Regions from separate parts of the Shewanella sp. GutCb genome, predicted to be linked through region 1. Evidence: predicted binding sites of a transcription regulator. Region 1 holds the regulator's gene; the other holds the start of a gene.

Region 1 (7,984 bases):
CGGCTTGTTCATCTGGCACCATAAACAAAATTTGACTGTTTTTTAATTCTGTAACTTCACCAACGAGCAACTGATGTTTATATCTGAGTTCCAAATAAAGCGAACCCAAGGTAAATACAGCGATACTGAGTAAAAAGATCAGCAACAATGACACTGTATTAACTGCGCCTTTGATACTTTTTTTACCCCGTAAATGCTGTAATTGACTAGCCATGGAACGTCTCTCTTAGTATCGATTCCGCCATTTGGTCGATGCTAATGGACTTTGTTGAGATACCGCTATTCGTCACAGCCTGAGGCATGCCGTAAACCACACAACTTGCTTCATCTTGCGCCCAGATATTGGCACCTGCCGTTTTCAGCATGCGTGCCCCTTCTCGCCCATCTGCGCCCATGCCCGTTAATACCACTGCTAGCACATCGCCACCAAACACCTTAGATGCTGAGGCGAAGGTTATATCAACGCTGGGCTTGTAATTCATTTCAGGCTTACCAGCCAGCACTTTAATGCGGCCAAAACTGCCACCACGTTCAAGCATCATCTGCATACCGCCTGGCGCCAAATAGGCACAACCCGCACGCAGTTGATCGCCGTTTTGAGCCTCTTTGACCTCGATCTTACATAGGCTATTAAGGCGGGTTGCAAAAGTCGGTGTAAACGCCGCGGGCATATGTTGAATAAGGATGATCGGGTACGGATAGTTTGCCGGCAGTTGTATTAACACTTTTTGAAGTGCAACGGGTCCGCCGGTTGAGGTGCCGATAAGCAACGCTTTGTATTTCTTGCCACTGGCACGCGCAACGACCGTTGAACGGCTACTCGCCCGTTCAGCTACCACTGGTGATGGCGATGAAGCACTCGCTATAATTCCTGAGCGCATAGGCGCTAGCGGTTGCGCCGTGCTAGTGCGTGTTCTTGTAGTAACAGTTTGTGGCCTCACAGCGGGTCTGAATAAACGACGACGCCCTAAGGTTTTAATCCGCTGCTGTAATAATGCAATTGCATCATCTTTATTGGTTGCGATGTCTTCAAAACGCTTGGGGAGAAAGTCGAGCGCTCCCGCTTCAAGTGCATCTAATGTCGCTTTAGCGCCGTCGTGAGTTAATGATGAAAACATCAAAATGGGGACAGGCCGATTGGCCATAATCTGCTTAACGGCAGTGATCCCATCCATGACTGGCATCTCAATATCCATTGTTATCACATGTGGATTAAGCTCGGCAGCGAGTTTAACGGCTTCTGCGCCATTGACTGCGGTACCCACGACTTCAAGCTCTGGATCTTGACTGACTATCTCACTAACGCGTCGTCGAAAAAAACTCGAATCGTCGACAACTAGTACTTTAATGCCCATTTAAATTCCTATAACGCATGGGGTTACTGCTTTGCCACTATACAAAAAGGAATAAGTGAAAGTAGACTTTCTGCTTATTCCTTTATTGAAACGCTAGCTTTTATTGCGAGCGTAGTGCTTTAGTAGTCCTGGAACGTCCAAAATCAGCGCGATACCACCGTCGGAGGTTATTGTTGCCCCCGCCATTCCCGGCGTACCATGTAACAAGGTGCCCAGTGGTTTAATGACCACCTCTTCTTGTCCTATTAATCCATCAACTACAAACCCTATTTGCATCGTTCCCAACTGCACTATCACCACGTGTCCATGTTGTTTGTCACCATGGACTAACGTTGAGCGACTGTGAGCAAGCCAATGCTCTAAATAAAACAGCGGTACTGCTTTATTACGCACGATAACCGTTAATTGGCCATCAACTACATTGGTTTTAGTGAGATCTAAGTGGAATATTTCACTCACGCTAGACAGGGGTAATGCAAATACTTGTTCGGCAACTTCAACCATAAGCGTGGGCATAATCGCCAAGGTGAGCGGCACTTTAATCTCTAAACGTGTCCCTTTACCTTTAAGCGAGTCGATGTAAACCGTACCGTTCAATTGGGTAATACGGGTTTTAACAACGTCCATGCCAACGCCACGACCGGATATGTCCGAGACTTCTACTTTAGTAGAGAAACCGGGGGCAAAAATCAGATTATAAGCTTCTTCGTCAGTCATTCGCGCTGCGGCATCAGCGTCAAGCACACCGCGGCTAATAGCGATATCTTTAAGCTTTTGCGGATCCATTCCCGCGCCATCATCCTCAATTTTCAGTAGGATATGGTCGCCTTCTTGGCTAGCAGAGAGCGTAATAGTGCCTGATCTAGGTTTGCCGCTTGCCTCACGTTCATCTGGCATTTCAATACCATGATCAACGGAGTTTCTGACCAAATGCACTAACGGATCAGCTAATGCTTCAACTAAGTTTTTATCAAGGTCGGTATCTTCACCCACCATAATAAGGTCAATTTCTTTATTGAGGGTACGAGCCAAGTCTCTCACCACACGAGGAAAACGGCCAAAGACTTTCTTAATCGGTTGCATACGCGTTTTCATTACCGCGCCTTGCAAGTCAGCGGTAACCAAGTCTAGGTTTGCCAGTGCCTTCGACATCTCTTCGTCATCACGGGAGACTCCAAGGCTCAACAAGCGATTACGAACCAGTACTAACTCACCGACCATGTTCATTATCTGATCAAGTCTTGAAGTATCGACGCGTACCGTCGTTTCTGCTTGCGGGGTATTAGCCGCAGGCTTAGCTTTGGCTTGAACCGCGGGTTTTGGTGTTGGAGCGACCACAGCTGCTTGCTGTGACGTGGTAATGGCTTGCACTACGGGCGCAGAACTTGCTTGCGATGCTTGAGTGACTTCAGTCACCGCTCCTGGACTACTGCCAGCACCATGAAGTTCATCAAGTAAGCGTTCAAACTCATCGTCGCTGATTTCATCAGAGTCCACAACGTGCGCGGGTTCTGCTACAACGGCTGGCGCTGAGGGGGCTTTAAACTGACCCGAGCCATGCAATTCATCAAGTAACGATTCAAACTCGTCGTCGGTGATGTCACTAGTACTTGCGCTCGCTACATTAACGCTATCAGCCGCGGCATTCGCGCTAGGGCTATTACCATTGCCATGCAAAGCATCGAGCAAAGCTTCAAATTCAGCGTCGTTGATGTCGTCAATACTGCCGCCACTGGTAATGTCTACTGCCGCTGTAATAGGGGCAACAACGGTTTCGATAATCGTTGCTTCTTCAACACCTGCAGTTGTTTGATCCGCTTGAGCATCCGCTAACTCTGAAGGCAATAATTGCCCTGCACTGAGTGTTTTAAGCTGCGCTAACAAGTTCGGATCCGCTGGAGACTGAGGCTGATCCGCCTGAGTTTCAGCAAACATAGTATTGATGGCATCGACCGCTTGTAAAATAACGTCCATTAAATTAGCACTGACTTGTCGCTTGCCAGTACGCAATAGATCGAAGGTATTTTCAGCTTCATGGCAAACATCTACCATTGGAGTCAAACTGAGGAAACCCGCACCACCTTTTACCGTGTGGAACCCTCTAAAAATGGCATTGAGCAGATCGGTATCGTCAGGGTTATTTTCTAACGTGACTAGTTGTTCTTGTAGAAGCTCTAAAATCTCACCGGCTTCGATCAAAAAGTCCTGCAGTATCTCTTCATCAACATCAAAGGACATTCTTTTGACTCCTTTAAAAACCTAAGCTCGAAAGCAGATCGTCAACTTCATCTTGACCCGTCACAACATCCTGACGTTTTTCTGCATTCATAATAGGACCTTCAGCTTCAACATCGAGCAAGGGTGTACTTTCTGCAATTGACGCAGGTTGCTCACCAAAGACGGTTAACATAGAAACCAAGCTACTTTCCACTTCTCTGACGAGTTCAATTACACGACGGATCATTTGGCCAGTGAGGTCTTGGAAGTCTTGTGCTAGTAGTATTTGATTAAGCAGTTCTCTGACTCGACTTGCGTCCGATTCACTTCTATCTACAAATTGTTGAATATCATGGCACAGAGCTTTAAATTCATTTAATGGCAGTTCACGGCGCATGAGTTTGTCCCAAGCCGGTTTCACTGCCTGAATATTATCACTTAATGCATTTGCTAAAGGTAAACACTCTTCAACCGCATCCATGGTCTTATTAGCCGCTTGCTCTGTCATCTCGATGACATAGGTCAAACGCTCTTTGGCATCTGGAATTTCGGTATTCGCTAGCTCTACCAAGCGGTTGTCCACTTGAAAGTCTACGATAGCACTGTGAAGTTGGCGCGTTAAACGGCCCACTTCATCGAAGAGTTCTTTTTGAATAGGTGAAGCTATTTCTCTCACCAATTCATCGGCTTGTGCTTGCTCGCCATCACGAAGTAACGCGACGAGACTCTCAGCTTGCTCGAGAGTAATGAGCCCTGAAGTATATTGCTGCATTGCTCATCCTTGCTTAACCTAAGCGCTCAAAAATCTTCTCTAATTTTTCTTTTAGCGTTGCTGCAGTAAAGGGTTTAACTACATACCCATTTACCCCAGCTTGCGCGGCTGCAATAATCTGCTCGCGTTTAGCTTCCGCTGTCACCATCAGTACTGGAAGGTGCTTTAAGTTATCATCGGCACGAATCGCCTTTAATAAGTCAATACCTTGCATTCCAGGCATGTTCCAGTCGGTGACGACAAAATCGAAATCACCCTTCTGTAACATAGGTAAGGCTGTCGAACCGTCATCTGCTTCTTGGGTATTATTAAATCCCAAGTCTCGCAACAAGTTCTTGATGATACGTCTCATTGTTGAAAAATCATCAACAACAAGAATCTTCATATTCTTGTTCAAGGTTTCCTCCGCGGAGCTTATTTTTTATGTTCGTTTATTGTTATGTTTGCGTCCAGTGCTTGAGTTTACCTTTGAGTCTTAGCATCGCCTGACTATGGATCTGGCTAACTCTAGACTCACTGACCTCAAGAATGGCCCCAATCTCTTTTAAATTTAATGCTTCATCGTAATACAATGACAATACCAGCGCATCTCGTTCTGGTAATAGCTTTATCCCCGCCACTAATGCTGAATGAAATTCAACTTTAGCTAACGACTCATAGGCTACATCATCTTGGTTATCGTCGTGGTTAACCACATCAACGGCAACGCCTAAATCTTCTATCCCGACCACTTTACCCACAGACACATCATTCAAAATTCTGTAGTAATCTTCGAGCGGCATCTCTAGTCGCTCGGCGATTTCGGGATCACGTGCATCACGCCCAAGCTCTTGGCCTAATTCATCAATCACTTGTGCAACGCGACGTTGATTACGATGTACCGATCTAGGTACCCAATCGCCGCGTCTTATTTCATCTAACATAGAGCCACGAATTCTGATCCCGGCAAAGGTTTCAAATTTCGCGCCTTTACTACCATCAAACTTCGATGAAGCCTCTAACAGCCCCATCATACCCGCTTGCAGTAAATCATCTAACTGCACCGACGCCGGTAAGCGCGCCAATAAATGATGGGCAATTCTTTTTACTAGCGGTGCATACTGTTCAACGATAGAGGTCTTATTATCAAAACGAGTATACGCGGCCGCTTTATTCACCAGACTTATCCTCTTGATAATCAGGACGTTGCACCAATCGTTCAACAAAGAACTCTAGGTGTCCACCTGGTTGAGAAGGTATAGGCCAGCTCAATATTTTATTCGCGAGTCCATGATAAGCAATCGCTGCTGGAGACTTAGGAAACATCTCCACAATCAACTTTTGCTTTCTGACAGACTTACGTAAATTCTCATCGAAAGGTACAGTCGCGACCAACTCAAGGGCAACATCCAGAAATCTGTCTGTTACTTTACTTAACTTGGCGAATAGCTCCATCCCTTCTCGCAAACTCCGCACCATATTGGCGACAATTTTGAAACGGAACACACCGTGTTCGCGGCTCAAAATTTTAATCAATGCATAGGCATCGGTAATCGACGTTGGTTCATCACACACCACAATTAACACATCTTGTGATGCACGAGAAAAACTCAGCACCATGTCGGAAATACCCGCTGCGGTATCCACAATTAAGATGTCAAACTGGGTTTTCATCTCACTAAAGGCACGAATTAAACCCGCATGCTGTGCCTGAGTCAGTTCGACCATAGATTGAGTGCCAGAAGTCGCTGGAATGATCCCAATGCCTTTTGGTCCTCTTAAGATGACATCATCTAATTCGGCATCTCCAGACAAAACATGAGATAAATTTTTATCTGCGCGCAAACCTAGCATCACATCGACGTTCGCTAGACCCAAATCCGCGTCCAAAACCACGACACGTTTGCCCTTTTCTGCTAACGCGACAGCCGTGTTAATTGACACGCTGGTTTTACCAACGCCACCTTTACCACCTGATACGGCGATAACTTTTACTTTTGCATTGTTTGGCTGATTCATCATACGTAAACCGCTTGCTTGATCGGGAGTCATGTTTTTACTCGAATGCATGGGTCATCTCTTGTGACCGTTCACTATTATGTAATGGTTCTAATTGTTCGTTATCTAACACCGCTAATGCTCGATTGGCTAAAGCTAATGTGTCAGCCACTTGCATATCTTCTGGAACGCGTTGTCCATCGGTCACATAACTCAAAGGTAACCCACTTTGGATCAATACACTTAGCGCTGGCGCTAATGACACTGATTCATCTAACTTCGTCAGTACCGCGCCGGAAAGCGGGATACGGGTAAACTGTTTTACAGCATCTTCTAATACGCGACGCTGACCAGTGGCAGACATTACCAGATAACTACGGATAGGTATTCTGCTATTTGCAGTTAAATTATCGAGTTGCTGGAAGAGTCGCAGATCTCGCTGCCCCATGCCTGCGGTATCAATCAAAACCAACTTACGATTTCTAAATTGATACAGAATCTGTTCTAACTCATGAGAATCATGAGCCTGCTTAACTGGACAGCCCATTATTTTGCCATAGGTTGCCAATTGCTCAAAGGCACCAATGCGATAATGGTCCGTGGTAATCAGTCCGACTTGATCTGAGCCATGATGCGCGGCAAATCTGGCCGCCAATTTGGCAATTGTCGTCGTTTTACCCACCCCAGTTGGGCCCACAAATGCCACAACACCACCTTGACGCACAATATCGTCGCCTTGGTTGTCGAGTAAATTCGCTAAACTACGCGGTAAAGAGGCCACTAATTCTGCTGGACTGTAATGTTCACTCAAACTTGACAATTTTTTGGCGATTGCGGGTGAAAACTCAGCTTCAAGCAATTTGCTTTCTAACATTGCGCCGACAGGATCGATACGTTTCTTTTGCTCAGACATTAACGCGCTAACTTGATGAGTCAATAAGCTACGAATTGACGCGAGCTCCTCTTTCATCACGTCCATTTCTGCACTGTTATTTTGCTTTTGAGGACTAAAACTGTCTGGTGCCCTATTCGGCGTAAATTCTGCCTTAAGCGGTTGCTTAGTTTGCGGAACTTGGGCTTGTAATCCCTTAGCCCATTGCGGCATATCGAGCTCTTCGCTGCCCATTGCCAATGTTTGCTGGCTCATGCGGCTTTGCTGACGTTCAAGCAGGGCTTGCAGTGAATCGGGAGCCAGCGCTGGCTTAATGCGCGTTTCCGTCTTTATATTCGCCCGCGAACCTAAGGTCACTTTTTCATCGCTAAGGTCGGTAAATGCTGCAGGAGACGGCGCTGCTGCAGGGATCTGTGGTTTTGGATCGTCATAATCTACCGCCGCGACAATTTCAATGCCGCCAGTCACTTTCTTATTCGACATGATCACAGCGTCTGAACCCAAAGTTTCTTTAACTTGAGCTAGGGCCGAGCGCATATCTTTTGCAAAAAATCTTTTAATCTTCAATTATTCGCCCTCTACTGCCCAACAGCGGATACGATGCGTATCTGTTTTTCATCAGGTACCTCTTGATAAGAGATCACCCTCAGGTTTGGAATCGTATGCTTAACAAATCTTGATAACGTTGAACGTAGCATGCCAGATGTTAATAATATTGCGGGTTGACCGACCATTTCCTGGCGCTGTGTGGCATCAACCAATGACTTCTGC
Region 2 (7,984 bases), on a different contig from region 1:
ACCAGTTCACCGTTGCAGTATATATGGTAATAAAGAAGCCGGCGCTAAGCTTAATACCATGCTCGAGATGGGACAAAGCAAACCTTGGCCAGAAGCGTTGGAGGCGGTGACAGGCACTAAAGAGATGGATGCCAAAGCCGTACTTGATTATTTTGCTCCACTGCAAACATGGTTAGACCAACAAAACAAAACGGCTAATCGTCAATGCGGTTGGTAAAACTGAAGTCACGTTAACATACTCGTCTTAACCGAGTATCTAAAAGCCATTTTTCTCTAGGGGAAGAATGGCTTTTTTATATCTTACTCATTTCCAAAACTCCTCGAAATGCAGCATTTAGCATGTTGATAAGTGACAAAGTTCAAACTCGTCAATTGCGCCAGCATGTTGAAGTAATCTGGGTATCGCCTTTAAAAATATGCCAAAGAGTCGACTTGGCGGCTTAAATAATGAACAAACCGCTATTTTTACACATCTTGTAAAGATCTAATTCTTTAGTTCAATTAAGGTGTCTATTATAGTGATACTAGGAATTATTTTTTTGAAGTAATACATGTTTAAAAAAGCAGCAAATCGTTTGGCGTTAACAGTATGTCTGTACCTCGCCGCTATGCATTTAGCTTTCGCTAATGATAACGAAGCGTTAAACGAACTTTATACTCATTTTAACGAAGCATTTGACGAATTGGATATCAGTAGGATCCAATCAATTTATTCGGAAGATGCCTGCTATATCCCTGAAAGCCAAGGCGAAGAAATTACCCTTGGGCGAGACAATATTGTTGCGCTTTATAAAACATTTTTTGGCAAAATCAAACATAAAAATGCCAAAATTGAAGTGGACTTCAGAGTGATCGAAAGAAACCTTGAAGGCACGAGTGCAACGGATATCGGCTACTACCTTATTCGTTTTCACCCTTCAATCGATGCCGGTGAGCCTGTTAGCGAATTTGCGGGGAAATTTGTTACCGTGTCTCAAAAGAAAGAGAACGGCAAATGGTACTTAACGGTAGACACTAATAATCGTGCTGAAGCCTCGTTTTATTTTAATGCTAAACCCACTTCAAACCTTTATTATGGACGTCAATTTTCAGCGTTAAACAGCAATATAAAACCCAAAACTCATGATGAACCAGAACATTGATCCCGAGAGTCCCTGCCCTTGCTGCTCAAGTAAGACCTATAGTCACTGTTGCCAACCACTGCATTTAGGTGTCAAAGCAGCACTAAGCCCTGAACAGCTTATGCGTTCACGTTTTTGTGCTTTTTATTTGGGGCACTTTCCTTACCTCATCGACACTCACCATAAAAACTACCTATCGGGCTTAACACAGCAAGCATTAAGTGATGGCCCGCAACCTAATTGGTTAACGTTAGATATTATTTCGTTTTCAGAACTGGGTCACCAAGGTAAAGTTAGCTTCCAAGCTTGGTTTCTTGACGACAACAAGCTGGATGCAATACATGAATGTTCAGATTTTATAAAAGAAGACGGTCGCTGGTATTACACTGAGGGCCTACAACAAGATCCTGTGTATCCCAAACGAAATGCGTTGTGTGTCTGCGGTAGCGGTAAGAAGTTTAAGCAGTGCTGCTTATAACCTCCTCAAAATTGGGATATTAATAATGGGGACATTTAGAATGAAATATTGTCACACAGCGTGGAAATATGGAGTACTTAATGTACCAAGGTCGATTTAGCTAAAAAATCGCCAAACTCAGAGACTCTTAACGCTGGGCTGTATAAAAAGCCTTGTGCTTGGTGACAATGGTGCTCAGCTAAGAAAAGCTCCTGTTCTTTTGTCTCAACACCTTCTGCAGTAAGAGAAATATTTAGCGCAGACGCCATTGCAATAATCGCGCTAACAATTTCTCGGCTTTCATGGCTGACGCTTAGATCCGAGATAAATGAGCGGTCGATCTTAAGCTTACTAATGGGGAACTGTTTCAAATACCGCATTGAACTGTAGCCTGTACCAAAATCGTCTATGGCTAAACCGACACCCAACTCTGCTAACTCATTGCATAAATTGGTGGCTAAACGAATATCTTCCATCAATTCTGTCTCTGTAATTTCCAGAATTAAACTCTGTGGAGTCAACTTATAACGGCCAATTAGTTCCCAAACCTGCTCAAACAACGTCCCGCTAAAAAACTGTCTCGCAGAGACATTGACGTGCATTGAAATATCTATTTGACGATGCTGCCATAAATTTAGCTGTTTACATGCCGCTTCTAAAACCCATGCCCCTATATCGGTGATAAGCCCCGTTTGTTCTGCAATATCAATAAAAGCACCTGGATACAACACGCCTTTTTTAGGGTGATGCCATCGAATAAGTGCTTCTGCACCGATGTAAGTTTGTTTCTGCAAATCTTTTAACGGTTGATAGTAAAGTTCAAACTGGCGACCTTTTATTGCCACCGCTAAATCTCTCTCTATTTGAGCATCCTCTTTAAATGCATTAAGTAATGCAGAGTTAAAGACTTGAATGGCATCGCCTTGCTTATTTTTTGCATACTGCAAAGCAATATCAGCGCAAGTCAGTGCCGGAAAAAGTTGTTCAATCGAGGCGATATCAACAGAGGCTAAGGCGGGTTTGGGTTCTATCTGCTCGGTACCGATACTGACGGGGAGCTCTACTTGACGATATAGACGTTCAATTAAGGCGTTAATGACGTTAACATCACACGAATCAGCGATTAACACAGCAAACTCATCACTGCCAATACGCGCAATCTCTGTAATATGGTTAATATCGGCGAAGTGTCGAATTCGCCTAGCGACTTCAATCAGCATCAAATCGCCATTAGCATGACCATAGGTATCATTAAAACGTTTGAAACCACGCAGATCGATGAGTACTAGGTGACCCTCTTTGGCCTTATCTAATACGCAGCTAAAATGAGTACGATTATATAAGCCGGTTAAAGTACAGCGCCACGCCAACCTTTCTAATTCGCTCTGATGAAGGTGCTGTTCGGTACAGTTGTCTGCATTAATTAACGCAAAGTGATTGCCTCTTTCTGAGATAAACCGCTTTACGCTGAGCCGAACCCAATAATCTGAACCATCACGACGAACGAGTTTCATCTCCTCTTCAGAGCTTTCTCCAGCCCGTGCTTTTGCAAGCACACTCTCTGCTTTTTGAGGGAACTGTTTAAAAAAATCTAGCGCCTGAACAGGACGCCCAATGATTTGATCTTTGGGGATGTGAGTCAGCTCAAAATGGGCATGATTGACGTATTCGATACAGGCTGACGAAAGGTTCACCACCATCATAATCTGGTCAGACTGCTCGGTTGCAGACAAAAATAGCTTTAAGCGCTCATCTTTATCATAAGAGTATTGGGTTGCCAATGTGAGCGCGAGTTGGTCGGCGACTTGAGAGGCTAATTGGATCTCTGAGTCTTGCCAGGCAGGAGTTCCTGTATGACGCTCTAAGCTCAATACACCTTCTAAGTGACCATTGATCCTTATTGCAACTTCTAAAGCGGCTTTGACGTCGTGTTGCTGATAATAGCCATTGAGCTCTATAAGGCGACAATCTTCAACACAGTGGTCGGAAGCAACATGTCTGTTCACTCTAAGTTCTTCAACAAAGATAGGGCAAGCTAATGGTTGAGGGCGAGATTGGAGGGCGACATTTAGCGCAATAGCAGGTTCGGTGTATACCGTTTCTAACGTATTAGTGAGTTCACTTAAACCAGAAATAACAACTCGAGAGACCTCGAGCTGTTCAAAAAGTAACTCCGTAGACATTTTAGCCGTGGCGTGAAAGTCGCCTACTTGCTTTGCCTCTGAGTTAACAATCTGTTCTAAAAGTTTCTGGTATCTATGTTTCTTCACTCGATATCCTAAAGCAAGGCAAACAAAGGGTTCACCAAATGGTCGGAGAAATTAGCTTCATACTTGCGACTAATTTTTATAGCAAAGAAGATACCGAAAAACAGTGATACCAGCAAGACATACCGTTATTGCTTACAAACTATTCTCTAATTGAAAAATCATCTTTTCTGCACTAAATGAGAAGGTTAGCACCAAATTAACATCATTACCCGTTATTGATATTTCGCTACCAACATCAACAAAACGTTTGGTTGCTTTCTCTGCAACGACTTTAGCTGCATCTTCGCTAGAAAACGCTAATTCTAATACCGTGTCATGTTCATCGATCACTGCACCAACGTCAACAAAGCTACCACAATCATTACACGTGTCATTAACTAGATCAGATTGTGCCTTTTGAATATTTTTCATGTTAAGCCTCTTTCCTACACAAGATATATGTTCAGATTATATATCAGCTTAACGTGCGACAAAGGGATCATTCTCAAACTTGAGCAATTAATTCACTCATTTGACGTTGCATAACCAGTTGATCTACAAAATGGTTCAGTTTTACGGGCTGTTCTGTGGGTATGTTTTGATAACGAAGGCGTGTGTTGAGCTCGCAGTTTGCAATAACCTCTTCCATCTCTAGCGGTTCTTTACGCCGAATAACCAGCGCTTCTTCATGAATAGCATTGGCGAGTCTAAAGGAAGTTGTGCCACCACTTTGGAATGAAGAACTGTTATTGGTAATGTGGGTGTCACTGTTAAGTAGGTTTATCAACGGCTGGCTTTCGCCTAAGTTGAATTTAGCGCGTAAATCTACCTGTTTAAACTCAGGTGTTTGGAACTGTGCCATATCGCTAGCATCGGCAGATAGCAAAGAAAGCAATAAAGCAAACTCACCACGACGATTCGACTCGACAGCACTGTTAAGACGTGAGCCTAACTGTAATTCATTAACTAAAGGGTTAACTGCTTGCATAACACTCGATTAGCATAAAAAAAAACCTACAAAACAACCTGTTGATAGTTAATCGACCACTTAACCAAATACTTTAGACATTATTTCAAATTTAAGCTTTACACAGGAAAAAAATCTGACTACTATTGCCGCCGCAATTGAGGAGGGGTTCCCGAGTGGCCAAAGGGATCAGACTGTAAATCTGACGGCTCAGCCTTCGAAGGTTCGAATCCTTCTCCCTCCACCATTTGCGCACAATTAGTTAGTAGAAAGATATTCGTGGAGGGGTTCCCGAGTGGCCAAAGGGATCAGACTGTAAATCTGACGGCTCAGCCTTCGAAGGTTCGAATCCTTCTCCCTCCACCATTTCTATTTACGATTTGTGTTAAGTGTTAAGTGTTAAGTGTTAACCGCAGTAGGCCAATATTGTGGGTAAGATTAAAGTAAAATGTGGAGGGGTTCCCGAGTGGCCAAAGGGATCAGACTGTAAATCTGACGGCTCAGCCTTCGAAGGTTCGAATCCTTCTCCCTCCACCACTTTACTTTAAAGAGTTAAGAGTTAACCACAGTAGGCCAATATTGTGGACAGAATGAAAGTAAGAAAAATGTGGAGGGGTTCCCGAGTGGCCAAAGGGATCAGACTGTAAATCTGACGGCTCAGCCTTCGAAGGTTCGAATCCTTCTCCCTCCACCACTTCTTACTTCTCTAGCCAAAGATCAAATTCATTTAATCCTATGATATCCATCTCATAATTTAAAACTATCAAAGTTGTAAAATCAAGGTTAATCATTAGCTTACTTAACGTTGCCAAACCTCATTTCTGATTTTTATCTACCGTTTCTACTACCAATCCCTGATCAATTTCACTATGATTTAGCTTTGTTACTACCAGCTAAGGCCTTAACGTGACCAATTATTGGGTAAATCAAGCCATCGAAAAAATTGAGGCTGACTTTCAACGAAGTGCTGACACTCATCTCATCAAACTCGAAACACCGAGTTTGAGCGGAATAGATATTTATCTGAAAGATGAAAGTACCCACCCAACTGGTAGTTTAAAGCACCGTCTGGCCCGCTCTCTTTTTCTTTACGCTTTATGTAATGGCTGGATAAAAGAGAACACCACGGTGATAGAATCATCTTCGGGCAGTACCGCGGTATCAGAAGCCTACTTTGCTCGTTTACTTGGACTGCCCTTTATCGCAGTCATGCCAAGTAGTACCGCTAAGACAAAAATTCAGCAAATTGAATTCTACGGAGGACAATGCCATTTCGTTGACCACTCAAGTAAAATCTATGCCGAATCAGAACGACTAGCGCAAGAGCTTGATGGCCATTATATGGACCAGTTTACTTACGCAGAGCGTGCGACTGATTGGCGCGGCAACAATAATATTGCCAACGCTATTTTTAACCAGATGGAAAAAGAGCAACATTCAATTCCTACTTGGATAGTGATGAGCCCTGGCACGGGTGGCACCTCAGCAACAATAGGACGCTATATCCGCTACCAACGGTTAGCCACTAAACTTTGTGTTGTCGATCCTGAAAACTCAGTTTTCTTCGACTATTTCAACAATGGCGATAAAAAAATTACTTGTGTTAACGGCAGTAAGATAGAAGGTATAGGCCGACCAAGAGTGGAACCCTCTTTCATCCCTGGTGTAGTTGATGAAATGCGTAAAATCCCTGATCCAGCATCTATAGCGACCATCTATTGGCTAGAGAGCATCATTGGTCGCAAAACGGGTCCATCAACCGGCACTAACCTGTATGGCGTATTGCAGTTAGCCTCTGAAATGGCTAAGAAGGGACAAACAGGTTCTATCGTTACTCTTATCTGTGACTCTGGTGAGCGCTACCTAGATACTTATTACAGTCCTGAGTGGGTGCAAGCTAACATTGGTGACTTAACACCTTATAATGACGCTCTGAAGCAATTTAGTATGACTAGCGTGCTAGATTGCCCCTCTAAAACATAGTCTGTAAACAAGATCTAAAAAGCCCTAGTGAAATCACTCTCACTAGGGCTTTTTGCTATACCTTTATTAGTATATTACTGACTAATCAATATTTAAGTATTTATGGGTCTGTATCGATAAACGCCAATTACGCTCAATACAGGTTTTCATCGCCAGTTCAGTTGCTCTTGGCTTTTGGCTAATCGGTTGCAGGCATACGGTTTTACCCGTTAAGTCGATATCAGCCAACAGTTGGTCAAGCTCTTCAATGTGGTTGTTGGTCGCAACAGGGTGCTTTATCTCATTCGCGCGCTCAAGTGCTTGCGCTAAGACCTTATAACCGCCTTTCATATTAATTTTAGGTGAGACTGTCACCCAGGTATCACTGTCGCATAGAACGTCGAATGTACCACTGGTTTCTATCTGTGTTTGATAACCATTGTCATGCAAATATGCGGTCAATTCTGATAAGTCATATAGACATGGCTCACCACCAGTAATCACGATATGTTTTGCTGTAAAGCCTTTCTGCTTAAAAGCACTGACAAGCTGTTCACTTGAAAGCTCAGACCAGCGACCTATTGTGCCGTCAACTTGGATAACTAATTCAGGCTTAACCCGATTACTCTCCACTAACTCCCAAGTATGTTTGGTATCACACCATGCGCAGCCAACAGGACAACCTTGAAGCCTGACAAAGATAGCAGGCACACCGGTAAAATAGCCTTCGCCTTGTATTGTTTCAAACACTTCATTGACTGGATAGTTCATCTAATTTACCTCGTGATTAGCAGGGCGGCATTTATAGAGGATTTTTAACCGAGTCGCAAGTAGTTTAAAAGCGAGCGATGCTGCGTTAAACTGTCAGTTCTCATTAGAAATATAAATTGAAGCCTTACTATGTCCAAAGCTGTTGTCGTTTTTAGTGGTGGTCAAGATTCTACTACCTGTCTTATTCAAGCACTCACCCAATATGATGAAGTCCACACTGTGACCTTTGATTATGGTCAGCGTCACAGTCAAGAGATAGAAATAGCAAAGACTTTATCTAAACAGTTGGGCGCCATAAGCCATAAATTACTCGACGTTGGAATACTCAATGACCTAACAGTCAGTGCATTGACTCGTGATATACCTATCGAAGAAAACAAAGATAGTAATTCAATCCCAAATACTTTTGTTCCCGGGCGTAATATTCTATTTCTGACCCTTGCGGGGATCTATGCCT

What was found. Region 1 encodes FliA, which starts transcription of late flagellar genes. Its sites were predicted from a motif close to CTAAAGNTNNNNNNNNNNNNGCCGATA; they were not measured.
Region 2: the regulator FliA is predicted to act here: its motif matches at 4,866-4,892, upstream of CXF86_RS13435 (VC2046/SO_2500 family protein).

Annotation. Positions count from the first base shown of each region.
Region 1 is NZ_PJBL01000004.1:24,374-32,357, forward strand. Features, by position in the region: gene CXF86_RS04870 (hypothetical protein) at 1-214, opposite strand, end outside; gene CXF86_RS04875 (protein-glutamate methylesterase/protein-glutamine glutaminase) at 207-1,355, opposite strand; gene CXF86_RS04880 (chemotaxis protein CheA) at 1,449-3,593, opposite strand; gene CXF86_RS04885 (protein phosphatase CheZ) at 3,607-4,344, opposite strand; gene cheY (chemotaxis response regulator CheY) at 4,358-4,741, opposite strand; gene CXF86_RS04895 (RNA polymerase sigma factor FliA) at 4,782-5,501, opposite strand; gene CXF86_RS04900 (MinD/ParA family protein) at 5,494-6,375, opposite strand; gene flhF (flagellar biosynthesis GTPase FlhF) at 6,380-7,780, opposite strand; gene flhA (flagellar biosynthesis protein FlhA) at 7,792-7,984, opposite strand, start outside.
Region 2 is NZ_PJBL01000022.1:55,141-63,124, reverse strand. Features, by position in the region: gene CXF86_RS13460 (M2 family metallopeptidase) at 1-217, shown strand, start outside; gene CXF86_RS13455 (YybH family protein) at 552-1,142, shown strand; gene CXF86_RS13450 (YchJ family protein) at 1,138-1,599, shown strand; gene CXF86_RS13445 (putative bifunctional diguanylate cyclase/phosphodiesterase) at 1,677-3,848, opposite strand; gene CXF86_RS13440 (DUF406 family protein) at 3,981-4,259, opposite strand; gene CXF86_RS13435 (VC2046/SO_2500 family protein) at 4,333-4,815, opposite strand; tRNA gene CXF86_RS13430 (tRNA-Tyr) at 4,957-5,041, shown strand; tRNA gene CXF86_RS13425 (tRNA-Tyr) at 5,076-5,160, shown strand; tRNA gene CXF86_RS13420 (tRNA-Tyr) at 5,247-5,331, shown strand; tRNA gene CXF86_RS13415 (tRNA-Tyr) at 5,404-5,488, shown strand; gene CXF86_RS13410 (PLP-dependent cysteine synthase family protein) at 5,701-6,777, shown strand; gene queE (7-carboxy-7-deazaguanine synthase QueE) at 6,859-7,527, opposite strand; gene queC (7-cyano-7-deazaguanine synthase QueC) at 7,657-7,984, shown strand, end outside.